4 regions of the Paenibacillus sp. FSL W7-1332 genome follow, and region 2 is predicted to be linked to each of the others. Evidence: predicted binding sites of a transcription regulator. Region 2 holds the regulator's gene; each other region holds the start of a gene.

Region 1 (7,841 bases), 1.4 Mb from region 2:
TTTCAAATACCTGATGAACTCTTTCCGCCTTTGTTTGTTCAGACATGTTATTCCCTCTCTTCCACAAGTGCAATATGATTCTTTCAACGAAAATGATTTATGCTCATCACGCACGGCGCCGCAGTTCATAAAAATATTGCACAATCGGATGCTTTAGCTTCATCCTATCTGCCATGTTTACAATCCGCTTTTTGCCAACTCGTCTGTCTACCAAGGCTAGAATATTCAATAAGATATCATCGCTCTCCATGCTTTCTTCTATAGAAGTAGATAAGAACTTATTCGCTGTAGCGACAAAATTGGATTTACTTAATGCAGCCTGTGCTGACAAAAGCTCCTTTGCGAGTACGGATACTTTTCTATTTCTTGCAATGACGTTGAGACGATCCTCTGGAACAGTCCCTTTCGTTTCCTTTCTGACGGCTTCCAATTCATCATCGCTGATCGGAATTTGGATATTAGGATCATTCTTAATTTCCAGCTCCGTCTGATACCACCTTATGGAGCTGGTTTTATCACTCATATGGAGTACGTTCTTTTTATCTACCGAAATATAACAAAGCCCTGCTTTATCAGGTAAATAACGATAACCGGTTGCGCGATATTCAACTCTTCCGGCTAATGCAGGACTGAGAAAACTCTCCAGCTGTTGCTTCAATTTACTCCAGGACATGGTTCCTCCTATGTTTTCAAACCCTGAGGGGCGCGGTATCCATCCGTACATCGTATTCAGTATGAATAAACCCCTGCCAAAAAACAACCCTAACATGTCCCACATATTGAATGGAGTATCTGCTTCTCCCCTTTATAGAAAAGAAAATATCTAATCGATCGCAACCACAAAAAGTACCTGCTCAAAGGAGGAGCAGGTACTTTTTTAGACCGTTATATCTGTGTCCAAGATTCGGGATGCATATATTTAGCTGCTAGGGCTAAATCCTAGTATGCTGAATTGAATATTTTATAGCAGCGGGTTCTCGTGTTTCGCTTTCAGAATCGACCAGCGCCGCTCCACTTCTTTTTCAAATTCGCCAAGTATTTCTTTGTTTTCTTCCTTGAGCAGATGTCTTGATTTGCCCATGTATTTCAGCCAGTCGCTGAGCGGCACCTGTTTTTTCTTCGCTCCAGGATCGTACGTAATGTTCGTTTCTCCCTGCTCCACTTCATACAGTGGGAAGAAGTTTGAATTCACGGCTGCGCGGACGATGTTCTCCCCATCCTTGTCGCTCGATTTCCAGTTCAGCGGGCATGTGATCAACAGCTTGCCGTAGACGGTACCTACATTCTGGGCGTACCACTGCGCTTTCGCCGCCTTTTTCACAAGATCCTGCGGAAATGCTTCCGTCCCCGTGAATACATACGGAATATGCGCCGCTGCCATCATTTGCACCGTATCTTTATGATGGAACGCTTTGCCCTGCTGCTGTTTGCCGACACCGGACGTACTCGTCATGTGCCCTAATGGCGTAGAGTACGAAAGCTGTGCACCGGTGTTCATATAGCCTTCATTATCATATTCCAGAATGATCAGTTTATGGCCCCGCAGCGCCGTCCCGATGGCCGAACCCATCCCGATGTCCATGCCGCCGTCGCCGGTCACCATCACAAAAGTGAAATCCTCAGGAACTTCGATTTCCCCGCGGCGTTTCTTCTCAAGGAACGCTTCTACCGTGCCGGATAAAGTAGCCGGTCCGTTCTGGAACAGATTATGAATGAAGCTCTGCTTATGCGAGTTATACGGATAACCCGTTGTTGTGATATAAGCGCAGCCGGTATGGAATAAAGTAACGACATGGCCTTCAATCCCTTTGAAAAAGAGCTCCAGCGCCGGGAAAATACCGCAGCCCGGGCAGGCTCCGTGACCGGAAGCAAACCGTTTCGGTTTCGCGGCAAGCGCCCGCATCGGCGGTACTTTAACGGATAGTTTACTTGTCTCTTCATCCACCTTTACGGTGATCAGGCCAGATTTAAAGCTGTCTCCATTCATCGGGGCAATGACCGGCTGCAGTCTTTGCTCCTCAGCTCCCGGTGTTTGGCCGTAATAATCAAACGGCACTTTGGCATAACCGAGCTCCATAGCCTCGATCGTCAAGGCAAAAAAAGCTTCCGCATCATCCGCGTAATAGTCTTTCCCGCCAAGTCCAAATATGCGGGACAGCACAATAGGCTGCGGACCACGGATTTCCTGCAGGGCCGCTTTGACCTCATGGGTCAGATTGGCCCCGTGTGCACCATAAGAATCGGCACGTTCGCCAACCAGCAGCGCTTTGACACCTGTCAGCGCCTCGCGGATTTCTCTTGCCGGGAACGGACGGAGAATATTCGGGCTGATTATGCCCGCTTTAATTCCTTTCGCCCGCAGCCGATCCACGACGTCTTTGGAGGATTCAGCCGCCGAATTGAGCAGGAATAAAGCCACCTCTGCGTCTTCCATGCGATACAGATCAAGCGGCGAATAGGATCTTCCGGATAAAGCTGCGTATTCCTCTGCCACTTCCTTGAATACCTTGCCCGCACGGTACATGGCGTTTGACTGTTGGTAGTGGTTGTTCATCAAATCGTCGCCGTTCATATAAGCCCCAACAACGATCGGGTTGTTCTCGTCCAGTACATGTGGATATTCAGGTGCCATTTCCCCTACAAACGCCTGAACGATTTCCCGGTTCGTAAATATGTGTACCCGGCGTTTCTGGTGCGATGTAAAAAATCCGTCATAAGCTACAATGACCGGCAGGCGTACGTCTTCATGTTCGGCGATACGCAGCGCCATGATATTCATGTCATACACGGCCTGCGGTGAACGGGCGGTCAAAATCACCCAGCCGGTATTCAGGCCGTAGTAAAGATCCGAATGGTCACCGCGAATATCCAGCGGTCCGCTAACCGCACGCGTCACCAGATTCATGACCATCGGGAAACGTGTGCCCGCCTGCACAGGAAGCTGTTCGATCATATACAGGAAACCGTTCGCGCTGGTAGCATTGAACACCCGTGCTCCGGCTGCGGCCGCACCGTAGCAAATCCCCGCCGATCCATGTTCACCGTCAGCTGGAATCAGCTTGATGTCATGTTCGCCGCGTGTACGCATCATGTCAAGATATTGGGCGATTTCCGTAGAAGGTGTAATCGGAAAATAACCCATAATGTGATAGTTAATCTGGGCAGCCGCCATGGCAGCCATTTCGTTGCCCGATTCGAAGACTGCCGTTTGAGCAGCCGCCGGCTTGTTCTCCGTTGTTGTTTCTTGAATTTGCATATTCATGATCGGACTCCCTCCGCGGTTATATAGGGAAATGATTGCGGCACACGGTGCTGCTCCGCATAATGCGGCTCTTCTAACATGGCAGCTAAAGCGGTGGTCGGACAAGCTTCGATACACTTCAAGCAGCCTTTGCAATACTGATAATCGATACCTCTCATAAACATCTGCATATTCCCGCGCTTATCCGGTTTCTTCTCCCACACGATGCAGAAATCCGGACATACCGTATCGCAGGCGGCACAGTGAATGCAGTCCTCGATCTTGTACTCTGGCAAATATCCCTGCCGGGAGCTGCTAAGATCCTTCAGGACACTGTTCGCCGTAACGTTCAGAATCCCGCCCAGCTCCTGCGTTTCATATCCAAGCATCGGCTGCGGTCTTGCGAAGGAAATTTTGTCTATAAGCTCTGAGCCATTTCCCAAGGAAAGGAACTGAACTTCGTTATATCCTCTGTCAAAAGTCCGCACATTCGGTTCCACGAGGTGGGGCAGCTTTTTCTCAAATGTTGTGCGGATCACCTGCCGCATATCGTCCGGGTTTAGGAAGCTACAAATCCGGAACAAAGCCCCCAGCATGGCCGTATTCACTTTGGTTTTTTCCTCAACGGAAATCTTCAGCGCATCAACTACGGCCAGCGTTCCCTGCGTCATGTTCAGATCAACGGCCACTTCGGATAGGGCTCGCGCCGTATTCACAAGCACCGTTCCATCGGGCTGTAATCCGCTTATGACATCGATCGTCTTATACAATGCTTCATGAAATACACCGACGACATGCGGCTGCTCAATGGGACTGTGATCGCGGATTTCCACCTGGGGATCGCAGAACCTTACGAAACTCTTCACGGGCGACCCTTTTTTCTCCGAACCATAGCTGGAAAAATTCGAACCGTTAAGTCCGGAGCCGGTCACCCCGGCTTCGGCCAGCATTTTTCCCGCCAGATTGGCGCCAAGCCCGCCGATGGATTCGAGACGAATCTCGAAAAATCCCAGTTCATTCTTTTGAGGTAAAATCGACATGTTCTCTCCTCATTTCTTCTTAGGTCATTAATTCCAGTTTAAAAGAAGAAGAGGACCGGGTTTGTGATTATACTCACAACTTAAAAAAATTGTGATTCCAATCACTATGTCGGTTGTGGGAGCGAAGTATACTGTCTTCAACAGTCCAATTGCGAGGCAATTTTATACTGACCTTTAGGCAAAAAATCACGAAATTGGAGGAGAAAATAATGAATAACAACGCCCAAGAGACCTTAGAGCATCAGCCGTCCATGTTCTGCTTTCAATGTCAGGAAGCATCCAAGGGAACAGGCTGCACCATTGTCGGAGTATGCGGCAAACCGCATGATGTGGCAAACCTGCAGGATTTGCTGATTTATCTGTTAAAAGGTATCTCTTTTCTCAGTCTGGATGTCCGGCTGCCGGAGGAGCTTGAACAGCGCGTATCACTGTTTATGATGGACTCCTTGTTTGCAACGATTACGAACGCCAACTTTGACCGCGAGGTTTTTGTGGGAAGAATCCGGGAAGCGATCGAGCTCCGCGGCGAGGTGCGCACCTATTATAACGAACAATATCCGGAAGGAACCGCCAATCTCCCTGATGCTGCCGTCTGGCAGGCGGATAACGAAGCTGCTTTTGATGAAAAAGCACGTACGGTGGGTGTCCTCTCGACCCGCAATGAAGACATCCGCTCGCTGCGCGAATTGATTACTTACGGCTTGAAGGGGATGGCTGCTTATACGTACCACGCGCTTCATCTGGAGAAGGATGATCACGAATTAAACCGTTTTATGCGCCGCGCACTTGCCGCCACCCTTGACGACAGCCTTGAAGTGCAGGATCTGGTAACTCTGACGATGGAAACCGGTAAATACGGCGTAAACGCCATGGCGATGCTGGATGAAGCGAACACCTCGGTTTACGGAAATCCGGAAATTACGAAGGTCAATATCGGGGTAAGAAACCGGCCCGGCATTCTCATCAGCGGCCATGATCTGAAGGATTTGGAGGAGCTGCTGAAGCAGACGGAAGGAACCGGCGTGGACGTGTACACGCACAGTGAAATGCTGCCTGCCCACTATTATCCGGCCTTCAAGAAATATGAGCATTTTGTAGGCAATTACGGGAATGCGTGGTGGAAGCAGAATAGCGAATTCGCAGCTTTTAACGGCCCGATATTAATGACGACCAACTGTATCGTTCCACCGAAAGACAGTTATAAGGACCGTATCTATACAACAGGCAACACAGGGTTTCCGGGTGTCCGCCATATTCCGGAAGGAACAGACGGTGCTCCCAAAGACTTCTCCCTACTAATCGAGCAAGCGAAAGGATGCCCGGCTCCAACGGAACTTGAAACAGGTGAGATCATCGGCGGTTTCGCTCATGCCGCTGTGATGAACGTGGCCGATCAAGTCGTCGATGCCGTGAAATCCGGGGCGATCCGCCGTTTCTTCGTCATGGCCGGCTGCGATGGACGGATGAAATCCCGCAACTATTACACCGACTTCGCGGCTGAGCTTCCAACAGACACGGTCATTCTAACGGCAGGCTGTGCCAAATACAAATACAATAAACTGGATCTAGGCGAAATCGGCGGTATTCCTCGGGTCCTGGACGCTGGTCAATGCAATGATTCTTACTCCCTCGTCGTGATTGCATTGAAGCTGAAGGAAGTATTCGGCCTTGAGGATATTAATGATTTGCCGATTTCCTACAACATTGCCTGGTATGAGCAAAAAGCGGTGATCGTGCTGCTTGCCCTGCTGTATCTTGGCGTTAAAAATATTCATCTGGGCCCTACGCTCCCTGCATTCCTGTCGCCTAACGTTGCCAAAGTCCTCGTGGAAAACTTCGGTATCGGCGGCATTACCAATGTGGAAGATGACATGAAGATGTTCCTTGGCGCCTAATTAGTAGTCGAAGAAAACCTGATAAAGAAAAAAAGGGCATGGGTTATGCAAGCAATGATCTGCTTGGTAACTCATGCCCTTTCAAATTAAATAAGCCGCTCCCACTCAACAAGGAAATCCTTCCACGTCGCTATTTTTCAATTTACCTATCAATGTAACCCCTTAATTCTTACCACCATAGCCCTTGTAAGTAGCGTAAACGGCATCTGCATATTGATCTGCCAGGATAGGACGGCCATAAGAATCCGTAGCTCCCGGATACCAGTTATCTCCACCGTTGTAGTGTAATAATCCGTTGTAGATATTTCCAAACTTCGTAATCTTCTCATTTAAAATTAACGCACCCAGATATACCTGATCTTGTTCACTGCTATGATTATACGCACGGCCAAATTTTGAGCTGAATTGAGATAAATACGCATTGCGTGTGTTTGGTTCTACCTGCATCAATCCGTCGCCGGCCGATGGACTACCTGGTAATCCTGCGCCAAAGCTGCTTTCCTTTTTGATAACAGCACTTAACAATAAAGCAAAATCTCCGCCTTTCCCATAGGCATTGTCCGCATTCATGACATATGTCCATATATGGCTTGGAACCTCGGCAGGCTTAGTTACTGTAGGAGGTGGTGAACCCGTATAAATCTTGACCGATGACATTTTGTCATTGATCGTGCTGCCAACCCAGGAAGAATCTGAAGTAAAGGTCCACTTGGTTCCTCCAAAATTATCATTCTCATATACTTCAACCGTCCAACCGCTTGGAACCTTAAGAGACGACATCCAGTCATTCGGAATTCCGTTTGCGTTCAACTGAGACAGTGTATAATTGCCTATCCCGAGTGTCACTGCTTTTCCTCCATAGTTTATATCTGCATAGAATGTTACTCCGTTCGTTGTCGGTGGAGTGGTTGGTGGCGTAGTTCCACCGCTTCCGCCTTTCTGCCATAAAGCAGGAACATTGGACGGTTCCCAACCTACGAGAGAAGTATGTGCCTGAAGACAGGTATAAGTGCTTCCACTATAGGTTACTGTGTCATTTACTGCATATGCGGTATTTGGAGCCCATGCTCCTCTAGCGGCTGCGCTCACTGACGGTAAGGCTGCGCAAAATGTGGATAGAAATACTGCTAAAACTACCAAAAGTGATACGGGCTTAAAATGAAACCTTTTATTAGTCATTTTCAAACCTCCTTGTTTCTTTATGTATCTGTAGCGCTCCCATGAGACATGCCACAGGTTTTTGCTGTACTATTATCTTACTTTATTTCCATTTTCTAAATTAATTCCACAAAAACAGAAGAAAGACTATGGAAAAATGAAGGGGGACGGATTCAATAAAAAAACCGAGGAAAAACAGGAGTGGATACCTGAATTTCACCCGGCTTGTAACACAACTTTAGGCTTTAACACGACTTTATAGGCTTTGAGATGACTTTAATTGCGTTCTACACCTAACGCACTAACAATGCGCAGCACTCCACATGGGACGAGTTGACAGTGATAACAAATTACAGGAGCCTATTCGCCCCTGCATATCAAAATTCTCCGTTTTATCAACAATTTAGTCATATGTAGATAGATAGTCCGTTCAATAATTGACGGGGTGTATCAAAATTTAACCCACCTTACCACTACCTATAGACTAGTACCAGTCCCGCGCCAATA
Region 2 (7,841 bases):
GAACATGCGCTCCAGCGCAGCGAGAATGGAATCCAAACCGAAACGGTCGGCCATCTCAAGCGGTCCATGCTGGAAGTTATATCCGATTCTCATTGCGTCATCGATATCCTCCGCCGAAGCCACGCCCTCTTGCAGCAAGTGCATCGCTTCATTGATCATGAGGGTAATCATGCGGGTTGTAACGAAACCTGGAGACTCATATACCATGATGCCTTTTTTATCCGAAACTTCTTCAACAAAGCGCTTCGTTTCCGTAAACGTATGATCGGAAGTTTTCAGACCGCGGATGATTTCAACAAGGTCTACCTTGGAAACAGGATGAATGAAGTGCATGCCAATAACACGCTCAGGATATTTGGTAGAGCTGGCGAGCTCCGTCAAACTAAGCGTGGATGTATTACTTGCTAATATCACATGGCTCGGACATACTTGATCAAGCTGTGTAAAGACCTCTTTCTTCGCTTCCAAGTCCTCTATAATGGTCTCAATCACCATATCGCAGGTGCTAAGCTCGGCAAAATGAGTTACTTTTTGAATCCGGTTCAGTATCAATTTCTTCTCTGCCTGGGTAATTCCCCACTTCTCCAATTGTTTATCTAGACTGGTCTCGATCATTCGGTATGAATAGTCCAGTTTCTCTGGAGTTTTCTCTACGAGCAGTACGTCAAGACCTTTGGCTGCCAGCATCTCCGCAATGCCCTGCCCCATAGTCCCGCCGCCTACGACGCCGATTTTTTTGAAGTACATGGTTTCTACTCCACCCTTTCCTTATCTCTATACTTTATTGTACCCCATTTGTCGAAAAATACATTTTCAGAGCACAAAGTATAATAATATCTTAGCACGACAAAAAAGTAAAAAAAAATAACCAGCATAACAATTTATGCTGGTAAAAGCGCGTTTTCACGAAATTGACAACGAAATTGTTCCCCCGAGAGAATTTCTTCCTTCAACAGGATATCAAGTGAATTGTCGAATATTGGCCGTTTCTGTTCCAAGAGATTCTTGGTGCGGTTCATTAACTCTTCCAAAATCACATTATTCTCTTTCATTAACTCTTCAGTTGTTACCATGTTCATGTTAACAATGCCCAGCGACGTCAAACCTGACTTCATCATCGTCTCCACGATGTTCAGCGATTGCTCAAAGTCATTGCTTGAGCCTGTGCTTCGGCCTCCGTAAAAGATCTCTTCGGCGGCCGCACCGCCAAGCGCAATCATAATTTGCTCTTCCAGGAAGGTTTTCGTGTATAGATATTGTTCCTCCTGCGGGTTATGACGAACATAACCTAGCGCTTTACCACGCGGGCTGAGTGCAACTTGCTTCACACTGCCGGGACGCACAAGCTCTGCCATAATAGCATGTCCCAATTCATGTATGGCAACGCGCTTCTTCTCTTCCAAATTCGATTCACGGTCGGAACGCTCACCCATCATTACCTTGTCAATCGCCATGGACAAATGACGCTGATGGATAAACTGTTCATTCTCGCGCATCGTGTAAATGGCCGCTTCATTCATGACGCTCTCGAGTTGTGCGCCCGAGAAGCCGTATGCTTCTTCGGCGATTTTCTCCAAGTCGACATCTTCATGCAGCGGCTTATTGCCCGCATGCAGATTCAAAATATGAGTGCGTCCCTTCTTATCCGGCAGATCGACCTGAATGTGACGGTCGAAACGCCCTGGACGCAGCAGTGCGCTATCCAGCATTTCTTTCCGGTTTGTCGCGGCAATTACCAGAATACGAGGAGTATCCTGCGAATAGATGCCATCCATCTCGGTTAGCAGCTGATTCAGCGTCTGGTCGTACTCGCGCTGCTGGCCGCCTTCGCGTTTACCGCCAATGACATCGATCTCATCGATGAAGATAATGGCGTTTTGCTTGTTTTCCTTTGCCGCACGGTTACGGGCATCCTTGAACAAATCCCGGATGCGCCCTGCACCAACACCGACATACATCTCAACAAATTCACTGCCGGATGCAGCGACAAAGATCGAATCGGTGTAATGGGCAGCGGCTTTAGCCATCAACGTCTTCCCTGTTCCCGGAGGCCCGGTGAGAAGAATGCCCTTCAATGGACGAATCCCGAATTTCTTAATGTCTTCATGACGAATCAGAAAATCCAGTGCTTCACGCAGCTCTTGCTTCGCATTATCCTGCCCGCCGATTTCTTCGAACGTCAGCTTGGCAGGTCCGCTCTTTTTCCGCTTCCGCTCATTCGCTGCGCCTACTGCGATGCCGCCCTTCATCTTCGCGATAAACAACAAGCCGCCTACAAGTGCTGCAGCGATGAGCAGGGGCACGATGTTCACGCCGACAAACACAAGGAATACCAGCAAAACCGGAATAAAGCCTAACATGATTTCTTTAGCTAATTTAGGCATGATTCCACACCTCCATGTTGCCAGACTGACGCGGCAAGATTATAAATTTACCAGACTTGCCGTCTGACAAGCTGACATAGACGTTGGTGTCATCAATCGTTGCTTTTGCTTTCAGATTCGGAGACTGGGCAGCAAGCTGCTCGAGCGATGATTGAATATCGGTATACTGCTTATTATCCATCGCTTCAGCGACTGACAGCATCGCCTTCTCCCACCATTGATCCAGTGCTTCCGAGGAATGATCCTCCACCTGGATTTTCAATTCCCGATTGCCAATCACAGACTTGCCTTCCTTCTTAATATGCTGGACTAAGCCTTGCAAATTTGTATCCGGAGCCAAATCAAGATTCAAAGTAACGGTATTCTGTTTAATATCTATATGTGAATCCTTAACGCCGTCATATTGTGACACAACATTGGCCAGCGGATTTTGCAAAGCCATCTGCCGATACAGAAACCATCCGCCAAAGAGAACCGATGCTGAGATCACGACAGTCAGCACGATAGGTACAATGCGTAGTTTCATGAAGTTCCTCCTTCATTTCTGTATGAAATTTTGTCTATCATGTTGCAATACAATAATACATATAACAACGATATATAGGGATGCATGTAGTTTATATGCTCATTTTGTACAAGTATGAGTATATCACATCTTATATACTTTTTCATGCATGTCTGTGAAAATATTTAGAACAGTTTTTCCATATTATTTCTGAATACGCTTACAATTATAGAGAAAATAAGAGAGGAACCCGCGAATATTAAAGGGCCCCTCTCTACTTCTTATTTATTGATTTGGAAGAATAATGTCATTACCGATGGTGTTACCGTCTTGAAAACGATAAAACCGATAACCGCGCTGACCGTTGTGTTCATACTGCAGCTGCCAGGCATACTCGCCCTCATACATTCCAGGCAGCAGCCGCTTAATTTCTGCGCCAGGCAATTCGTTATAAATCTGCTCCCGCATCTGGTCTTCTGACAACCCCGTATTCAACAAAACGGATTGGACAGCGTCGGCACCTTCAACAGGTACGTTGTCATCCGTAAATTTCACCCATACCATACGATCTTGATTGTCCTGATCCTTCCCGCTTATCACCCAATAGTTATTGTCCTCGCCCCACACCGATTTATAGGTCTTCCCGGACGTAACCAATTGGCCATGCTGTTTGGCGGCAGCAATTGCCATTCTTTCTTCATTCCAAGCATCTTTCATCACATATGAATAATAGAGCTGTAAACCAAGCAGTAACAGCAGCACGCCGGATACACTCAGCAATATCCACTTCGTTTTTTTCTTCAAATCCGTCTTCCTCGCTCCCCTTGATTATTCCCTAGAGGGTTGTAAGACGCTCAAAGGCACGCTGCGCTTCCCGGCGGATACGTTCCTCATCGAGAGTGAGACTCGCGCCATTCTTCACTACCTGCTTGCCGTCAACCCATACATGCTCTACATCCTTCGCACTGGCGGAGTAGATAGCATGAGAAATGTAATCCGTCTTCGGAAGGAAGTGCGCCTGATCCGTGTTCAGTGCGATCATATCTGCCTTCATGCCTACCGCAAGCGTACCAATATCCGTAAGGAAGGCTGACTTGGCTCCATATTCTGTACCCATCCGAAGCGCTTCGGATGCTGGAATTGCGGTTGGATCCCCGCTTACTCCTTTATGGATCAGTGCGGCGAGCCGCATCTCTTCAAACATATCCAGATTATTATTGCTGGCAGGTCCATCGGTACCCAAAGACACGGTGACCCCGGCTTTCAGCAGTGCAGGCACGCGAGCGATGCCGCTGGCAAGCTTCAAATTGCTGCCTGGATTATGCGAAACCATAACTTGATGTTTGGCCAGAATTTCGATTTCTTCATCGGTCAGATGGACGGCATGCGCAAGCAGCGTTGGACGGGAGAACATGCCAAGCTTCTCTAGATGGGCAACAGGGCGAAGTCCGTAGTCATTTACGTTCTGAGCTACTTCCGTTTCCGTTTCGGACATATGCGTATGCAAAGGCAGATTCAAATCATGTGACGCTTGCACGAATTTTTCGATGAAATCCGGCGGGCACGTATAGGGTGCATGCGGTGAGATCATCGTCGTAATTCTACCGTCAGCCTGACCATGCCAGTCTTTCGCGAATGCAACCGCCTCTTCCAGCTTCTGCTGCTGCACCTCAGGCGGACATAATCCGATGACACCGCGCGTCAGAACGCCGCGCATGCCTGAGTCCTCTACTACCTTTGCAACCTGATCCATATGATCATACATATCCACAAATGTCGTGGTTCCGCCTTTAATCATCTCCAGCACGGAGAGCGAGGTTCCCCAGTATACATCGTCGGCCGTGAATTTGGCTTCCATCGGCCACATTTTTTCCTGAAGCCATACTTGCAGTGCCAGATCGTCGCCATACCCGCGAAGAAGCGACATGGCCGCATGTCCGTGCGTATTCACCAATCCAGGCAGGAAAAACAGATGGGTTCCGTCGATGATTTCTGTTCCCTCTTGGACAGTCGGCTCTTCTTCACCCAGGTAAGTGATCCGGTCGTTCTCCACGACCATATATCCACGTAACACGGATCTGCCTTCCTCTAGTACCGCAAACGTTCCGTTTTTAACCATCCACTTCGTTGTCGTCATGTGCTGCATCCTCCTTGCCGTTATCCAAATAATAGGCCAAACTCTGCAAATCCGTAGTAAAATCTGCCGTATGGATCCGGATATGGGGTGGAGCTTTCAGGATGGTCGGCGCAAAATTCAGGATAGCCTCGATGCCTGCCGCGATAAGTTGATTCGCTACATTCTGCGCCTCAAAATCCGGAACGGTGATAATCCCGATACGAATGCCGTACTCATGAACCGTCTTCTCCAGTTCCTCCATCGGCTGTACGACCAAATTGTTAATTTTCATACCAACTTTGGGAGAATACGAATCGAAAACCGCCACAATCTTCATATTGTCCTTCAGAAATGCATTGTAATTCGATAATGCATGTCCAAGATTACCGGCCCCAATCAATGCGACATTGATCTTCTGGTCCAGCTTTAGAATCTGGCGAATTTTCTCGATCAGATAAGATACGTCATATCCGATCCCTTTCCGTCCAAAATCACCGAAATACGCTAGGTCCTTACGAATTTGAGCAGGATTGAGGTCCAGTTTCTGCCCCAGTTCCTGGGAGGAAACCGTGGAGACCTCCCTTTTCTGAAGCTCATTCAAATAGCGCAAGTATACAGGTAATCTGCGGACCACGGCTTCCGAAATTTTTTCCGATTTCATGCATGCTCCCCCTAATAATAGGTTAATATCTACATTTGTTTGTGCTCGTTCATGGTTTCACTTTATTCAGCTTGGTTCCCTATGCCTGCCTCTTCCTGCAGCCATTTCGAAATTCGGGGAACGATCCCCTCTGTCGGCATGTGCTCCATCTTCGGTCCAGGCAAGGAATATAAGAAATACTTCCCGTAATAGGATTCAATGACCCGAGTATCGTAAACGATGACAATCCCCTTATCCTGCGCGGTCCGTACCAGTCGGCCAAATCCCTGTTTGAAGCGAATGACCGCTTGCGGAACCGAAAGCTTCATGAACGGGTTCTTCTTCTGCTGCTGCAGAAGCTCGCTCTTGGCTTCGACCAGAGGGTGATTCGGCGGCTGGAACGGCAGCCGGACGATGGCAAGGCAGGTGAGCGCCTCACCGGGTATATCTACTCCTTCCCAGAAGGAGCTGGTGCCCAGCAGAACCGAAGCGCTGCTATCCTGGAATCTCCGGATTAACTTGGTACGGCTGGTTCCGTCCATCCCTTGTCCCAGTACCGTAATATCGCTGGATCCCAGCGCCTCCTTCAAGGGCTCATGCACCTGACGCAGCATGCGGTACGAGGTGAACAGGACAAGCATGCGACCATGCGTTGCGATGGCCGTATCAGCTAATGATTGCACAAGTGTATTCACAAAGAGTGCATCCCCGACCGAGCCCTTCACGCTCGGAAAATCGCGCGGCACAACAAGGAGAGCCTGCTCCCTGTAATTAAACGGGGACGGCAGCAGGACCGTGTTCAGGTTGCCGTTATCTGCCGCTTCCTGAAGACCCAAGTTCTCGATCATGAACTGAAACGATTTGTCCACCGACAAGGTCGCCGATGTCAGGATCACGCTTTGTTTTTTGTCAAAAAACAATTCCTTTAAGTGGGTGCTGACGTCGACAGGCACCGCATAAAGCTGCAGCGATTTGCCGCGGAAGTTGCCGTTCGCCTCCATCCAGTATACCGTGCCCTCATCGTTCAGGGACATGAAGGTCCTCAGGTCCTCGCGGTGTGCCGCCAGGTCCTTAAATAGACCCGATAGGTCTGTTAACAGACTGTCCGCGCTGTAGTCGTCCAAATCTTCCTTCATTTCGGCAATCAGCTTGTCACCCTTGCGAACGACATCGCCCAGCGTCAGATGAATTTGATGCTCCAGCTCGGCCAGCGAATTCCAATCCTTCGGCTTCTTCAGCGGCGATAAGCGAAGCGAGAATTGACCGGCATCCCCCGGAGTCGCGTCTCCGCGCTCCGGAAGCAGTCCGAACAATTGGTCGCTGAGCCGGTCCCAATTCTCTTTGACGGTGATCAGATCCGGATAAATCCGGTCGATGATGGAAGACCACTCGACAGCCTTCTCATGGGACGACGCTTGCAGCAGCTGGCGAAGAGCCGGAAGCTGACCGCTTCGGCTGTCTTTGTACATACGGGTCAACGTATGGACAACCGAAAAATATTTCATCTGCAAGCCTAGGTGCTTGCCCGCAACGTCCTCCAGATGATGCGCTTCATCGATGACGAGACGCTCATAACTCGGAAGCAGCTGGTGATTCGCTTTCACGTCGGTGAACAGCTTCGAATGGTTCGTAATGACAACATCCGCGATGCCCGCCTCATGTTTGGCCCTGTGATAATAGCATTTGCGGAACCATGGGCAGGCACGGCCCAGGCAGGAATCCGAATCGCTGGAGATGGTTTCCCAGAAATCCCCTCCACGGCCGCCAAGGTTCAGCTCCTCATCATCCCCGTTCTCCGTCTGGGTCAACCAAACCAGCATTTGCGCTGCGGTGATCACATCTTCCTTCGGGGAATGAAAATCTCTTCTATTTATTTTATGTTCAAATTTTCTCAAACACAAATAATGGCCTCTTCCCTTGAAAATAGCCGCTTTAAAAGGAAAAGGAACAACCTGGGTGAGCAGGGGAATATCCCGGTCACGCAGCTGTTCTTGAAGGTTGATCGTATGCGTGCTCACCATAACCTTCTGTTCCTGCTTCACGCTTTGATAAATCGACGGCAGCAAATACCCGAGGGATTTGCCTGTTCCCGTGCCGGCTTCGATCAATAAATGTTTATTGTTATCGAGTGCCTGCATCACTTCCTGAAACATCATGTCCTGGGCATCCCTGCTCTCGTAATGAGGCAGCGTTTCC
Region 3 (7,841 bases), 170 kb from region 2:
TGCGGCGAATGCGTTCGGTCCTTGGGATCCGAAGGAGTTCAAGGTAGAGGATTCGGCATTCGGGTTCATTACGATGGAGAACGGCGCAACGATTATTCTGGAATCCAGCTGGGCCCTTAACGTCGTTGAGACCGGCGAAGCCAAAGCCGTGCTGGCAGGTACGGAAGGCGGGGCTGACATGAAGGACGGTCTGCGAATTAATGGCGAGAAAATGAGCAGATTGTACGAAACCAAAGTCGATTTGAATGCCGGCGGCGTAGCGTTCTATTCCGGCTCCAAGGAAAATGATTCGGACCGTGAAGCCAGAATGTGGCTGGAGGCCATTATTGAGGATAAGGACCCTGTGGTTAAGCCGGAGCAAGCGTTTGTTGTAACGCAAATTCTGGAAGCGATCTATGAATCGGCGAAGACAGGAAAAGCGGTTTATTTCGATAACTAAATCTTGCAATCCCTACTAATATTAAGGTAAACCAGGAGGTATACAATGAAATTAGGCGTATTTATGGTATTGTTGAGCGGACGTAAATTGGAGGATGCATTGGACTATGTGGCATCCAAGGGTCTTAAAGCGGTTGAGATCGGAACAGGCGGTTATCCTGGGAATGCGCATTGCAACCCGGCCGAGCTGCTGGAGAATGAAACTGCGCTGAAAAACTTCAAAAATGCGGTGGAATCCCGTGGGTTGATCATTAGCGCACTGAGCTGCCATGGCAACCCGCTTCATCCGCAAAAAGCGATCGCAAAAGAGTTCCATGACACATACGTAAAAACGGTAGAGCTTGCCGAGAAGCTTGAAGTACCTGTTGTTAACACATTCTCCGGCTGCCCAGGCGACCATGAGGATGCCAAATACCCGAACTGGCCGGTTGCGCCTTGGCCTAACGACTACCAAGAGATACTGACCTGGCAGTGGGATAACAAGGTCATTCCTTACTGGACCGAATGGGGTAAATTTGCTGCAGACCGCAATGTGAAGATTGGTTTGGAATTGCACGGCGGCTTCTCCGTTCATACGCCTGGCACGCTGCTCCGTTTACGTGAAGCCGCAGGCGAAGTGATCGGTGCCAACCTGGATCCGAGTCATATGTGGTGGCAAGGGATCGACCCTGTTCAAGCGATTCAAATTTTGGGCCGCGAAGGGGCAATCCACCACTTCCACGCGAAGGATACAAGCATTGACCCGATCAACGTGAACAAGCACGGTCTGACCGATATGCAGTCTTATGCCAACATGCTGGATCGCGCTTGGCAGTTCCGCAGCGTAGGCTATGGGCATGACGTGAAGGAATGGGCGGATATGATGAGTGCCCTTCGTCTGGTTGGATATGATTATGTCGTAAGCATTGAACATGAAGATGGATTGATGTCGATTGAAGAAGGCTTCTCCAAAGCGGTGCAAAATCTTCAGCAAGTGCTGATCGAAGAGCCGCTCGGAGAAATGTGGTGGGTCTAACAGCTTAGAGTAACAACCGAATAAGCAATTAGGGGGAACAGCAAGATGCTTAACGTAACCATTTGGAATGAATTCGTACACGAGAAAATCCATGATGAGGTTCGGAACGTTTATCCAGCAGGGATTCACACAGTTTTGGCGGAGGGTCTGCAAAATCCGGATTTCGTTATCAGAACGGCAACGCTCGATCAGCCGGAGCATGGATTGACGGACGATGTACTGGATTCAACCGATGTGCTGTTGTGGTGGGGGCATATGGCTCATGACCAGGTAAGTGATGAAATCGTAAGCAAGGTCGTAAAACGCGTGCAGGATGGCATGGGTCTGATCGTTCTTCATTCCGGACATTTTTCCAAGCCGTTCAAAGCTTTGATGGGCACGAGCTGTGATTTGAAGTGGCGCGAAGCAGGAGAACAGGAAATTATTTGGAGTGTAAATCCGACACATCCGATTGCGGCAGGAATTACAGGCCCGATCATCATCGAGCACGAGGAAATGTACGGCGAGTTCTTCGATATTCCAGCCCCAGACGAACTGGTATTTGTCAGCAATTTCGAAGGCGGCGAAGTATTCCGCAGCGGTTGCACGTTCAAGCGTGGTCATGGGAACATTTTCTATTTCCGTCCGGGGCATGAGACCTATCCAACCTACTACAACCCCGAAGTGCTGAAAGTGATCACCAATGCGATTAACTGGGCTTATTCCACGGCAGGCAAGCAAACCTTTGGCAACAGTCAGCCGGTTCGCGCGCTTCCCGTTTTAGTCTAAGTTTACGAGCGTTTATTAAGAAGTCATGCGTTAACGAGTCGTTCAGGGGGAGCCCTTGAGCGGCTCGTTTTATCGTTGGCGGTGAATGTTCACCGAAATGTTTTTGCCGGCTAGGGATAGAATATACCTAAGTATGGGGTATTGTATGATATACAAGAAGGGGGGCTGTACACATGAATGAAGTACAAAGCGCACCTGTAGATCCCGCAATCATCGCCATATGCCAGGCCAAGCTTGTCCATCAACCCGTAGAGGGCTTCCTGCTGGGGAGAGGAGTCCGCTTCGCCAAGATTATGTTTATTGGGGAAGCACCCGGCGCCCATGAAGTTCTGGAAGGTTTACCTTTTGTAGGGCAGGCTGGGCAAGAGATGAATGCCTACCTGGAACGTCTGTTCCTGACCCGGGAGCAAGTGTATATTACCAGTGCCTTGAGAAGCAGGCCCTATAAGGAAAAGCTAATCGTGAGATCCACGGGCGAGAGCGTCATCAGCCGTTCTAATCGCACGCCGACGAAGGCGGAAATATGGGCCCATGCACCTTTGCTTGATGAAGAGATCCGATGGGTTCGCCCGCACATTATCGCACCCATGGGAAATACGGCACTGCACCGGTTAATCGGAAGCCATGAAACGGTGACATCGCTGCACGGCAAACTGATGGAGGGCCCGGTCCAGCAAGCAGCAGATCCGGAGAATCCAAGTGCAGGCTATATGTTTTCGGAGGAAACCTATAAGATATTCCCTCTGTTCCATCCAGCGGCCGTACTGTATAATAGGAAATTGTCCACATTGATCCAGAATGATTTGGATATTTTGGCTCGTATTTTATGGGATAAAAGCTGATTTTATGGGAAAAAGGGGCTAGGTGGTTTTCAGTTTCTCGGAAATGTGCTAAAATGAAACATACTTACAATTCGTAAGTTTTCTAGTTTTTTGATTAAGCTTATGAGTTTCTATAAACAAGGTGACTTCGTAAAGAGGTGAAGGGATATGGAAGTTACAAATGTTACGATGTGTCCCCGTTTTGAATCTGCATTTTCTTTTCTGGGCAAACGGTGGAACGGTTTGATTATTCAAACGTTGATGAGCGGGCCTAAGCGCTTTAAGGATATTTCGAATTTGATTCCGTCCATGAGCGATAAAATGCTCTCCGAGCGGATGAAGGATTTGGAATGTGAAGGGATACTGATTCGTCATGTCTATCCGGAAACACCGGTACGTATTGAATATGAACTGACTGAAAAAGGCAAAGCACTTCGTCCGGTGATGGAGCAAATTGCATCCTGGGCAGAACAATGGGTCGAAAGATGAGTCATCTTAAGACTCCCCTTGATGATTAAACCCTGGCATGAGATATCCTCATTTCAGGGTTTTTTTTCTAAACGGAAGTATGGTTCCTGTTTATTTACGGCAAGAATATGTGGACATGCACCAAGCGGACGCAGCCGCTATATGATGTAAATAACGAGAGCGGCATATCAAGGAGGCGAGCCCATGACCAAGCGAACGTATATCTCCCGTTTCCATTATGGACAAGAGGACATCTCAGAACTTGAAAACGCTTCATTAAAAGTGCTTCATATTTTTGAGAAAACCAAGCGGATGCTGAGCCAGTATGTGCCGGACTCCCTGTGGTTAGCTGCTTCTGGAACAAGCCCGGAACCTGCAGAAAACGTTAACCAAAACGGTACCAGTGCTTCAGTCATGTTTCAGAAATGGGTCAAAGCCCCCGGCGGATGGAAGTTCATTGGTTATGAAACCGATCGATTTCATGCTACCGGGCAGAATAGGGGACGAACGGGAAGATTTCTGCAGATGATCATCTGGTCACTCTATGAGAAAATCGTGATGATGCATCCCTTCCTTGGCAGCGAGCCGTTTTTTGACGGGGAAGAGCTGGATGTGATTGCGAATTACTTTGTGCCTACGTATATCAGCGCCGTACCGTTGGTGGAGCAGGGAAAAGCCTTTAAGACCATACAGGCCGGCATCGTTCTGTATCAGGAGCATATTCAGGCGCCTGCCGTCGCTATGCAATCGGATGGCGGCTTATTAGAGGGGAACTGGATGACCGGGGTAAATCTGGATGCGAAGGGGTTTGCGGGTATTCGCCCTTATTTAAAAGTGCCAAGCGGCGAACGAGCCTATATGGAAGCCGATATTATATAGAGGGTGTTCTCATCATAACCTTGTTCCGACGCGGACAGGGTTATTTGGTATTTTTGTTTAAAATTTTAACGATTTATGTGAAATATATCACAATAAATAATGCCGTCAGACGATATAATTTATGTGAAAGGAACGGAATACCACGATCTAGATAAACGTGTTGGGGAGGAATCAAACTTATGTCCAATATAAAGAGAGAAAAGTTAGTTGTCATTGGCAACGGTATTGCCGGGATTAGCACGGTCGAGCAAATCATTAAACTGGGTGGGAATTTTGACATCACCGTCATTGGACAGGAGCCTCATCCGAATTATAACCGCATTATGCTGTCGTATGTGTTGGAAGGCAGCAAAACCTTGGATGACATTGTATTGAATGATTGGAAATGGTACGAGGATAACCATATCACTTTGCATACGGGTGTCACCGTAACAGCCATTGATGGAGAGCGCAAGGTCGTGACAGCCGACAACGGATTGACGGTGCCTTATGACAAAGTAATGATAGCAACGGGCTCGAAGCCTTTTATTTTACCCGTACCGGGTAGTGACAAAGAAGGCGTTATCGGTTTCCGTAACATAGCCGATTGCACCCAGATGCTGGAGGCCGCTAAGGCCTACAAGAAAGCGGCAGTCATCGGCGGGGGGCTTCTGGGTCTGGAAGCTGCCAAGGGATTGGTCAGCCTCGGCATGGAGGTGACGGTGGTTCATCTCATGCAGGATTTGATGGAGAGCCAATTGGATTCGATGGCATCCGGCATGCTGAAAAGGGAGCTTGAACAGCAGGGTATCAACTTCTTACTAGGCAAACAAACAACCGAAATATTGGGAGATACCAGAGTCACGGGACTCCGGTTCAAGGATGGGGATGAGCTTGAAGCCGACCTGGTGGTCATGGCAGTGGGCATCAGAGCGAACACGGGAATCGCCCAAGCGAGCGGAATCGAAGTAAACCGGGGAATCGTAGTTAATGATTATCTTCAAACTTCCTGGCCGGATGTGTACGCGGTTGGCGAATGCTGCGAGCATCGGGGCGCATGCTACGGCCTGGTTGCGCCGTTGTTCGAACAGGGACAGGTACTGGCGAAGCATCTGTGCGGCGTGGAAGGCCAGCCTTACGAGGGAAGTATTGTATCGACGAAGCTGAAAATCAGCGGTGTTGATGTATTTTCTGCCGGAGAGTTCATGGAGCAAGCCGAACACGCGGTGATCACCGCGAAAGATGATTGGCGCAAGACTTATAAGAAAATATTAATTCGCGACAATATCATTGTCGGGGCGATATTGTTCGGAGATGTGAGCGATTCGGCAAGCCTTCAATCCATGATTCGGAAAAAGACAGCCATGACGGATGAGATTTACGATTCGATCATGGGCACGGATCGTGCAGGGACAGAAGGCGGCAAGGCATTTTCGCTTGAAAAGATGCCCGACGATGAGATCGTATGCGGATGCAACGGCGTAACCAAAAAAGCCATCGTGGATGCCATTACTCTCCAAGGTCATACGACAGTGGATGAGATCAAAGCTTGCACAGGTGCTACCCGCTCGTGCGGCGGCTGTAAACCTGTCGTGGAGCAAATACTCCAGAGCGTATTGGGCGATGGCTTTAAGGCCGCAGGCAAACAAGGCATATGCCCATGCACGACACTCGATCGGGATGAAATCGTCGCCGAAATCCGTGCGAAGGGGCTTACCACGACGAAGGAAGTCATGCATGTTCTGAACTTCAGCAACCCGGAAGGCTGCTCGAAATGCCGCCCGGCCATTCATTATTATCTGGCCATGCTGAACCCGGTAACCCATCAGGAGGAGAGGGAATCCCGTTTTGTCAACGAACGGATGAACGCCAACATTCAGAAAGACGGCACGTATACGGTAGTCCCAAGAATGTACGGCGGCGTTACCACGCCGGAGGATTTGAAGAAAATCGCGGATGTATCGCTTAAATATAATGTGAAGGTTGTCAAGGTTACCGGCGGACAGCGTCTGGACCTCATCGGTGTTAAGAAGGAAGACTTACCGAGCGTCTGGGAAGAGCTCGATATGCCGTCGGGTTATGCATATGCCAAATCGCTGCGGACCGTGAAGACCTGTGTAGGATCCCAGTTCTGCCGTTTCGGTACGCAGGATTCGATGGGCATGGGGGCATTCCTCGAGGAGAAATTCGAAAGACTGGATTTCCCGGCGAAATTTAAAATGGCGGTCAACGGATGTCCGCGAAACTGTGCCGAGTCGTGCACGAAAGATATCGGAATCGTCGGCAATGACGGTGGATGGGAAATATTCGTTGGAGGCAACGGCGGCACGAAGGCACGTCTGGCGGATTCGTTCTGCAAAGTGAAAACGGATGAAGAGCTGGTCGAAATCTGCGGAGCCCTGATGCAGTATTACCGTGAAACCGGTAAGTACCTGGAGAGAACCTCGGAGTGGGTAGAGCGTTTGGGACTGGAACAAATCCGAGCCGTTATCCTGGACGATCCGAAGCAGCGTAAGGAACTGGTGGAGAGAATCGAGCTTGCCCTGCAGCAAGTTGAGGATCCTTGGAAGAAAGTGCTGAACGACGAGAAGCTGCGTTATACGCTATTCGAGGATGCAAGACCAGTGATCAGCAAATAGAAGAGGGAGGAACCTGCTTTCCTCTAGCCGCCTGAGCATATAGAGCTTATTGCAGTATGGATCGGAATAGACAAGAGAAGTGGAGGCTGCATGTTATGGAAACCGAAAGATTTATTACGGTAGGAAATGAAAATGATTTTCTGTCACAGCTCGGAAGGGTGGTCCATCTCGGAGACCGGGAGATTGCCGTCTTCCGGACTTCGGATCATCAATGGTTTGCGCTGGACAATCAAAGCCCGCATCCCAAAGGAGGGCCACTCTCGGAAGCCATCGTATCCGGGCACTACATCTACGATCCGTTATACGATTGGAAGATCGAGCTTTCAACCGGGCTCGTACAGGCTCCGGATCAAGGCCAGGTTCGTGTATACCCGATTCGCACCGTGGACGGGAAGGTTGAGGTGGCTGTTTAAGGCCAGATCTCGCATATTAAACAGACGAAATCAAGGGGTGGTATCCCATGTTTAAAACGGATGTGGAAGCCGTTGTTAATGCCGCCGTCGGGAAAAAGGAGCAGATGAATCATAATCTGCTGCGCTATATGGTATCGGCTATGCTGGCCGGCGCGTATGTCGGCATTGGAATTGTATTGATCTTTAAGTTGGGGGCGCCGCTCGCGGCTGCCGGTTCGCCCTTCCAATCCCTCGTCATGGGAGCGGCATTCGGGATCGCGCTCACGTTGGTGGTGTTCGCAGGATCAGAGCTGTTTACCGGGAATCATATGTTTTTTACGATAAGCACATTATCCGGTCGAACGACAATGGGGGATACGCTGAAGAACTGGGTGCTCGTGTTTATCGGCAATCTGGCCGGAGCGATTCTGCTCAGCTATCT
Region 4 (7,841 bases), 160 kb from region 2:
TATCGAATCATATATGTCGCCATAACGTCGGTTGAGCCGGCCGGCCCACCCTTGGTCATAACCAGAATAATGTCCGCCGCTTTCATAGCTCCCGCGATCGACAGCATGATCACAACAGAGATAATTGGCATAATTAAGGGAAGCGTGATTTTGGTTGCTCTTTGGACGCCTGTCGCTCCATCGATTGCCGCAGCCTCATCAAGCTCCTTCGGTATGGATAAAATTGCGGCAAGCACCATCACGATGTAAAAGCCGGTCCATTGCCACGCGTTTGTGATCAGGATGGCAATCATGGCCCATTTGCGATCCGATAACCAATAGATGGGTTCAATGCCAACCAGCCCTAAAATCTCATTCATCAGACCAAAGTCCGGATTGTAAATGAATCCCCATAAAATGCCGATGACAGCCGTCGACATGATGGACGGCGCGAAAACCGCCGTTTTATAAAGCCCCTTCAAACGCTTCACGTTTGCGATTAACAGGGAAAAGATAATGATCGTCGGAACCTGGATCAAACAGGAAAAGAGAATGAAATAAACGTTGTTCCTGACAGCTTTCCAAAAAGCATCGTCATTCAAGGCTGTTACATAGTTATCGAACCCAATATACTTCACATCTTTGGAGATGCCGTTCCAGCTCGTAAAGCTGTTGTCAAATGCAGTAAAGATCGGGTATATGAAAAAAGCCAGAAACAGCAAGAATGCCGGCAGCACAAAAACGATGTAAATCAGAGGATTTCTCAGCGCTTTGTTCATGGTAACCTCCGTATTTATGTCTGATGTTGTTTAGGCGAAAGGGCACCCCCATGTACCGCAGCGGGTGGTGCCCTTCCGTCTAGGATTGTAGTTATTCCTCTGAAGCATTGGCCGCTTCTTGCGCTGCCTGCACATTCTCGAGCATCTTCTCGGCATCAAGCTCGCCGCCGATGACTTGCTGAATTCCCATGCTCAGTGCGGTGTTCACGTCTGCTTGAACAAGTGCATCAAAGGCAGGGAAGGATTTGTTGATCTCACTTACGCCTTTGAAAATGTCTTGCATAAGCGGGTCGTCCGAAGTGGAGTTCATGGTGGCCAGATCCATCTTCATCGCCGGCAGTACACCGTCTTCTTTCAGTCCGCGAAGCTGCATTTCATCTGTCCACATATTTTTGATGAACTCTTTAACCGCCTGAAGTTTACGAGGATCTTCCGCAACCGCTGCCGAGAATCCATATCCGTTGTTTGCGTCCTGCATGACTATGACTGGGTCGCCTTCATTAACCGGAGGCAGGTTGAAGTATCCGACCTTGCCTACCATGTCACCCGCTTGAGCCGGATCTCTAAATACGGAGTTCGCCCACGATCCGTCCATCATCATGATGGCTTCGCCGGTAATCATTTGGTTTCTCATGTCCGCATATTCGAATCCGAGCTCGCCTTTTTTGAAGTACCCTTTCTCAACCCATTCTTGGTGCTTCTTCACACCTTCAACGACTTTCGGATCCGTCCATTTCGTTTCTCCGGTCTTAAAGCCGTAAGTAACCTCTGGCCCCGCGTAATAGCTCCACAAGTTATTCGTGGTCATGAGCGGAATCCAAGCATCCTTGGAGGATTGCGCGAACGGAATCTTGCCGTCGGCTTTGATGGTTTCGGCAATTTGCTCTAATTCAGCCAATGTTTTTGGAACGCTCAGCCCTTTTTGCGTGAAGTAGTCCTTGTTATAGAAAATACCTTCGATGGAACCGCCAATCGGCAATCCGTAGATCTTGCCATCATGTGTGAACGGGTCTAGCGTCGTAAATTTGTCTTTAATGCCCAGCTCATCCAAAATCGGAGTCAAATCGAGCATCAAGCCTTCTTTGGAATATACGCCTGCATCGGGGCTGCCGAACACATCGAACACTTCCGGCGGCTTACCGGCTGCCATCTCGCCTCTCAGCTTCTCTTTACGGTTCACTTCAGAGTCTACAGCGTCCAGCTTGATTTTCAGTCCGGGCACCGCCTCTTCGGTCTTACTGACCACATCGTTCAGCAATGCGAGACGGAACTTCTTGGATTCACCTACTTGCGTATGGCGGATGGTGATTTCAAACGGCTCATTGCTTACCGTTCCTTCCGAACCACCTGACGGCTTCTCTGCTGCCTTGTCACCGCCGCCGCACGCAGACAAAAGCGTGGATGAGACGAACAGAAGCGACATTAATAATGCCAGACCCTTTTTCTTCATTGTCTTGACCCTCCCGAAGTGTTTGTATATTTGATAGGCACTTTCCTTACATCTTCATTATAGAAAGCGATTGCATATTTCGATAGGTCGACATTTTTCTATCCAAGGGATAAAATCCTCTACAAAAAACAATAACCCTTCCATTAATAGGAAAGGTTATTGTCATTAATCATAACATATTATGTTTAGTATTATGCAGCTGAAATCATTACTAGACAGTCTCTATATTCTCGGGTATTTCGCCAATCAACCGGTAAGCGCGTGCCACTTCCTCTTCGGATGGCGAAGGAACGCCCTCTAATGGATAAGCCATGCCGAGTTCCTTCCATTTATACACGCCCATCTGATGATATGGCAAAATTTCGAATTTCTCGACGCCGTGCAGCGTCCGAATAAATTGACCTAACTCAATCAAGTCTTCTTCGCTGTCATGGATGCCCGGCACATATACGTGCCGGACCCACATGTTCCGACCATGTTCGGACAGCCAGCGGGCGGTCTTCAACGTCCGTTCATTGGACTTCCCGGTGAGCTTGATATGCTTCTCGTCGTTGATATGCTTCAGATCCAGCAGCACCAAGTCGGTATGCTCCAGCAATTCCGATATTTTCTCCGGTTCATTATAGCCGTTGCTGTCCAGCGTCGTATGCAAATTCCAGCGTCGCTTCACTTCCTTGAACAGCTCCGTGACAAAAGGATACTGCAATGTCGGCTCACCGCCGGAGACCGTTAACCCGCCGCCCGATGAACGGTAGTAGCTCAGATAAGGCTCAATCTCTGCCAATACGTCATCTACCGTCATCTCGCGTCCTTCATGCAGTCCCCAGGTATCCGGATTATGGCAGTATTGACACTTCAAGAGGCAGCCCTGCATGAAGAGCACAAAGCGGATACCCGGACCGTCCACCGTTCCGAACGTTTCTATGGAGTGTACATGACCTTTTAGCATGGTGCGTCATCCTTTCCGTATCCGCTATGGTAGTCTTCCATCCTTACATCGATCCGTGGAACGTACGGTTGATAACGTCAAGCTGCTGTTCGCGCGTCAGTTTGACGAAGTTGACCGCATAACCGGATACCCGGATCGTCAACTGCGGATAATTCTCCGGATGCTCCATCGCATCCATCAGCTGCTCCCGGTCAAATACGTTGACGTTCAGATGGTGCGCTTTGCTGCCAAAGTAACCGTCCAGCATCGCAACCAGGTTGTTCACACGGATATCACTTTCCTTGCCAAGAGCTTTCGGTACGATCGAGAACGTATTCGAGATGCCGTCGAGACTGTCCTCGTATGGCAGCTTGGCCACGGAGGTCAGCGAAGCGAGAGCTCCCTTCTTATCGCGTCCGTGCATTGGATTCGCGCCCGGCGCAAACGGCTCGCCTGCCTTACGTCCATCCGGCGTGGTTCCTGTCTTCTTGCCGTATACAACGTTCGACGTAATCGTGAGCACCGATTGCGTTGGCATGGCATCACGGTATGCCTTGTGCTTGCGAATCATGCTCATGAAGGCCTCGACCAGCTCAACAGCGATGCTATCCACTCGATCATCATTATTGCCATAGCAAGGGAACTCGCCCTCGATTTCAAAATCCACCGCAATCCCTTGCTCGTTGCGTACCGGCTTCACCTTCGCATATTTAATCGCGCTCAGTGAATCCGCTGCTACGGACAGGCCTGCAATGCCGCATGCCATCGTGCGCAGGATATCCCGGTCGTGAAGCGCCATCTCGATCCGTTCATAGCTGTATTTGTCATGCATGTAATGGATCACATTGAGCGTATTCATGTAGAGCTTCGCAAGCCATTCCATCATCGGCTTGAACCGCTTCATGACTTCATCATAACTCAGAACTTCCGCGGTGATGGCCGGATATTCCGGTCCAACCTGGGCGCCGGATTTCTCATCTCTACCGCCGTTAATCGCATAGAGCAGCGCTTTGGCGAGGTTTGCTCTGGCTCCGAAGAACTGCATCTGCTTTCCGATGCGCATTGCGGATACGCAGCAGGCGATGCCGTAATCGTCTCCGTAGATCGGGCGCATAAGATCATCGTTCTCGTATTGAATCGAGCTGGTTTCGATCGAAACTTTCGAACAATATTTTTTGAAGGCTTCCGGCAGCTTCTCCGACCATAGCACCGTTAAGTTCGGTTCCGGAGCAGGTCCCAAATTGTACAGGGTGTGCAGGAAACGGAAGCTGTTCTTGGTCACTCTCGTCTCACCGTTTACCGACATACCGCCGATGGATTCCGTTACCCACGTCGGATCCCCGCTGAACAGCTCGTTATAATCCGGTGTACGCAGGAATTTCACGATCCGAAGTTTCATTACGAAATGGTCGACCAGTTCCTGGGCTGTTTCTTCCGTCAGCTTGCCTTCAGCCAGATCCCGTTGAATATAAATATCAAGGAAAGAGGATACCCGGCCAAGAGACATCGCAGCGCCATTCTGCTCCTTGATAGCGGCCAAGTAACCGAAATACAGCCACTGGAATGCTTCCTTCGCCGTATTCGCAGGTTTGGAAATGTCATAACCATGCATAGCCGCCATTTCCTTCAGTTCCTTGAGCGCCCGCATTTGTTCAGACAATTCTTCCCGCAAACGGATGACCGGCTCATCCATCGCATCCACTTCAAGCTCGGCGAGTTCTCTCAATTTGTCCTGGATCAGCGCGTCCACGCCGTATAACGATACTCTGCGATAGTCACCGATGATACGTCCACGGCCATACGCATCGGGAAGACCCGTAATAATCCCGGCCTTGCGCGCTGCTCTCATCTCAGGAGTATAGGCATCAAACACACCTTGGTTATGCGTTTTGCGTATGCCGTTAAAGATGTCCACAACCGCCTGCGGCATTTCAAAGCCGTATGCGTTGCACGCATCAATCATCATCCGGATTCCGCCGAAAGGCTGGATGGAGCGTTTGAACGGCTCGTCGGTCTGAACGCCGACAATCTGTTCCTTATCCTTATCCAAATAGCCGGGTTGATGGGAGGTGATGGTTGATGGTGTATGGACATCCACATCCAGAACCCCGCCATTCTCCCTTTCCTTCTTGGTTAAATCCGATACGATATCCCACAGCGCTTTGGTGTTATCCGTGGGTCCAGCCAAAAATTCATCAGAGCCATAATAGGGAGTAATGTTCTCTGCAATAAAATCATTAACGTCAATCCGCTTGGTCCATTTACCTGATTTAAAACCTTTCCAGCCTGCTTCTTTTTCAATCACCGACATATTGAATCCCTCCTAGATTTGCTGGGGCTTGCAAGGACAGGCGGGGCCACACCTTGATCTATCTCAGATCTTTAATGTGATTATTTTCACGATCAATGGTGCCACTACCCCGCCTTGTGCCTTCAAGCTTCTATATCAAAGATCTGAGATTCAGCTTCCTTCTACATCTTTATTGTAGTCCTGTTGATCTCCTGCATCTGTGATAATAATCACAAACTTATCTTTTCCCGTGACTTTTATCACTCTGAGTCTAGTTTTGCATGCCTTACCTCAAAATCTTCATGGATCTTCACGATCAGCGTTTAGAGTCTATCTTGTCTAGAACCGGCCGTAAAATGCGTTGCGGTAAACTTCTGCGAGCTCCGTTACCAGCGGCAGCTTCGGATTGCTCGTTGTACACTGGTCTTCAAAAGCCCGGTCCGCCAAATGCTCAACATTTTTCTCGAAATCTTTAGGGTCGATGCCAAGCTGCTGGAACGATTCCTCGATCCCGAGCTTGCTGTTCAGCTCCCGGATTGCGCCAATCAGACTGTTTACGCCCTCTTCCGTCGTTCTTGCCGGCAGTCCGAGAATCCGCGCGATTTCAGCATATCTCTCATCAGCCACAAAGTGGGTGTATTTAGGCCATGCAGCGAATTTCGTTGGCTTCTTCGCGTTGTAACGGATGACGTGAGGCATCAGGATCGCATTGGTGCGTCCGTGTGCCGTATGATACTGTCCGCCCCACTTATGCGCAAGACTGTGGTTGATGCCAAGGAACGCATTCGCAAAAGCCATGCCGGCAAGCGTCGAAGCATTATGCATTTTTTCGCGGGCAAGTTTGTCGCCGGTAAGCGCCGACTGCTCAAGATACTGGAACACCAGCTGTATGGCCTTGATGGCAAGCCCATCCGTATAATCGCTGGCCATCACCGATACGTAGGCTTCAATTGCATGTGTCAGAACGTCCATGCCGGTATCGGCTACCGCCGTTTTAGGCAGCGTGTAAACGAATTCCGGATCGATAATCGCCACATCCGGTGTCAGCTCATAATCAGCCAGCGGGTACTTGGTATTCCCCAGCCCTTTGTCCGTGATGACGGCAAACGAAGTTACTTCCGAGCCCGTTCCCGACGTTGTTGGAATGGCAACGAACTTCGCTTTCCGTCCTAGCTTCGGATATTTATAGACCCGCTTGCGGATATCCATGAATTTTTGCTTCAGATTGTTAAAATCCGTATCCGGATATTCATAGAACAGCCACATGGCTTTCGCTGCATCCATTGGCGATCCGCCGCCGAGGGCGATGATGCAGTCCGGCTGGAATCTTGCAAGCATTTCCGTTCCGCGTTCTACGGTCGTTGTCGAAGGATCCGGCTCAACCTCCGAGAAGACTTCGATGGCTACCGGCACTCTGCGCTGACGCAGATAGTGCTCTACCCGCTCCACATAACCCAGCTTCACCATCATGGGGTCGGTAACGATAGCGACACGGGTGATTTCCGGCATTTTCGCAAGATACTGCGTCGAAGCTTTTTCAAAGTAAATTTTGTCCGGCACTTTAAACCACTGCATATTCACGGTTCTGCGGTTCACCCTTTTCACGTTGATTAAATTGACAGCCGTCACGTTCGACGAAGTGGAATTACGTCCATACGAACCGCAGCCCAGCGTCAGCGATGGCAGATTCGTGTTGTAGATATCGCCGATACCGCCTTGCGAAGATGGCTGATTCACCAGGATACGGCAGGTTTTCATCCGATCCGAGAATTTCATGATGATGTCCTCATTGTGCGAATGGATTACCGACGAGTGGCCCATGCCGCCAAAAGCAACCATCTCTTCAGCGCGCGTGATGCCCTCTTCCGCATCTTTCACTTTATAGCAGGCCAGCACCGGGCTAAGCTTCTCGGCAGACAACGGGTAGGCAGGTCCGACTCCCTCCAGCTCGGCGACCAGGATCTTGGTGCTTTCCGGTACCTCGAATCCGCAAGCCTCGGCTATCTTAGTTGCCGGCTGTCCGACGATAGTAGGATTTACCGCACATTTATCCGATACCATCGCATGCGCAGTCAGTTTCGCCAGCTCTTCCTTGTTGACAAAATAACAGCCGCTGGCAATCATTTTTTTCTTCACTGTATGATATATAGGCTCCTCGATAATGACAGCCTGCTCGGAAGCGCAGATCATGCCGTTATCAAAGGTTTTGGACAAAATCAAATCGTTCACTGCCTGATCCAAATCCGCGCTCTTCTCAATAAAGCAAGGCACGTTTCCTGGTCCAACGCCCAGGGCAGGCTTGCCGCAGCTGTATGCCGCTTTGACCATCGCCGAACCGCCTGTAGCCAGAATGCAGGCAACGTCAGGATGATTCATCAGCGCATTGGTTTTATCCATGGAAGGAGCTTCGATCCA

Evidence for each region. The regulator Rex, encoded in region 2, represses fermentation and respiration genes when NADH is low (regulators of the CRP and FNR family bind a similar motif). The targets are predictions, from matches to a motif close to TTGTGAAATATTTCACAA.
Region 1: a site for Rex is predicted at 4,343-4,360, ahead of hcp (hydroxylamine reductase). Genes of this name have one in related genera too.
Region 3: a site for Rex is predicted at 4,465-4,482, ahead of nirB (nitrite reductase large subunit NirB). Genes of this name have one in related genera too.
Region 4: a site for Rex is predicted at 5,522-5,539, ahead of pflB (formate C-acetyltransferase). Genes of this name have one in related genera too.

What each region holds. Positions count from the first base shown of each region.
Region 1 is NZ_CP150209.1:1,249,432-1,257,272, reverse strand. Features, by position in the region: gene MKX98_RS05395 (demethylmenaquinone methyltransferase) at 1-46, opposite strand, end outside; gene MKX98_RS05390 (hypothetical protein) at 107-673, opposite strand; gene MKX98_RS05385 (thiamine pyrophosphate-dependent enzyme) at 962-3,256, opposite strand; gene MKX98_RS05380 (2-oxoacid:acceptor oxidoreductase family protein) at 3,259-4,281, opposite strand; gene hcp (hydroxylamine reductase) at 4,491-6,176, shown strand; gene MKX98_RS05370 (carbohydrate-binding protein) at 6,339-7,355, opposite strand; gene MKX98_RS05365 (DUF4190 domain-containing protein) at 7,808-7,841, opposite strand, start outside.
Region 2 is NZ_CP150209.1:2,686,762-2,694,602, reverse strand. Features, by position in the region: gene MKX98_RS11955 (3-hydroxyacyl-CoA dehydrogenase NAD-binding domain-containing protein) at 1-747, opposite strand, end outside; gene MKX98_RS11950 (AAA family ATPase) at 882-2,384, opposite strand; gene MKX98_RS11945 (hypothetical protein) at 2,377-2,910, opposite strand; gene MKX98_RS11940 (DUF5590 domain-containing protein) at 3,175-3,693, opposite strand; gene MKX98_RS11935 (amidohydrolase) at 3,725-5,026, opposite strand; gene MKX98_RS11930 (redox-sensing transcriptional repressor Rex) at 5,001-5,666, opposite strand; gene dinG (ATP-dependent DNA helicase DinG) at 5,729-7,841, opposite strand, start outside.
Region 3 is NZ_CP150209.1:2,511,877-2,519,717, forward strand. Features, by position in the region: gene MKX98_RS10985 (Gfo/Idh/MocA family oxidoreductase) at 1-439, shown strand, start outside; gene MKX98_RS10990 (sugar phosphate isomerase/epimerase) at 485-1,453, shown strand; gene MKX98_RS10995 (ThuA domain-containing protein) at 1,499-2,221, shown strand; gene MKX98_RS11000 (uracil-DNA glycosylase) at 2,395-3,063, shown strand; gene MKX98_RS11005 (helix-turn-helix domain-containing protein) at 3,211-3,531, shown strand; gene MKX98_RS11010 (hypothetical protein) at 3,715-4,389, shown strand; gene nirB (nitrite reductase large subunit NirB) at 4,569-7,007, shown strand; gene nirD (nitrite reductase small subunit NirD) at 7,103-7,420, shown strand; gene MKX98_RS11025 (formate/nitrite transporter family protein) at 7,468-7,841, shown strand, end outside.
Region 4 is NZ_CP150209.1:2,522,154-2,529,994, reverse strand. Features, by position in the region: gene MKX98_RS11060 (sugar ABC transporter permease) at 1-758, opposite strand, end outside; gene MKX98_RS11055 (extracellular solute-binding protein) at 850-2,208, opposite strand; gene pflA (pyruvate formate-lyase-activating protein) at 2,420-3,157, opposite strand; gene pflB (formate C-acetyltransferase) at 3,201-5,447, opposite strand; gene adhE (bifunctional acetaldehyde-CoA/alcohol dehydrogenase) at 5,766-7,841, opposite strand, start outside.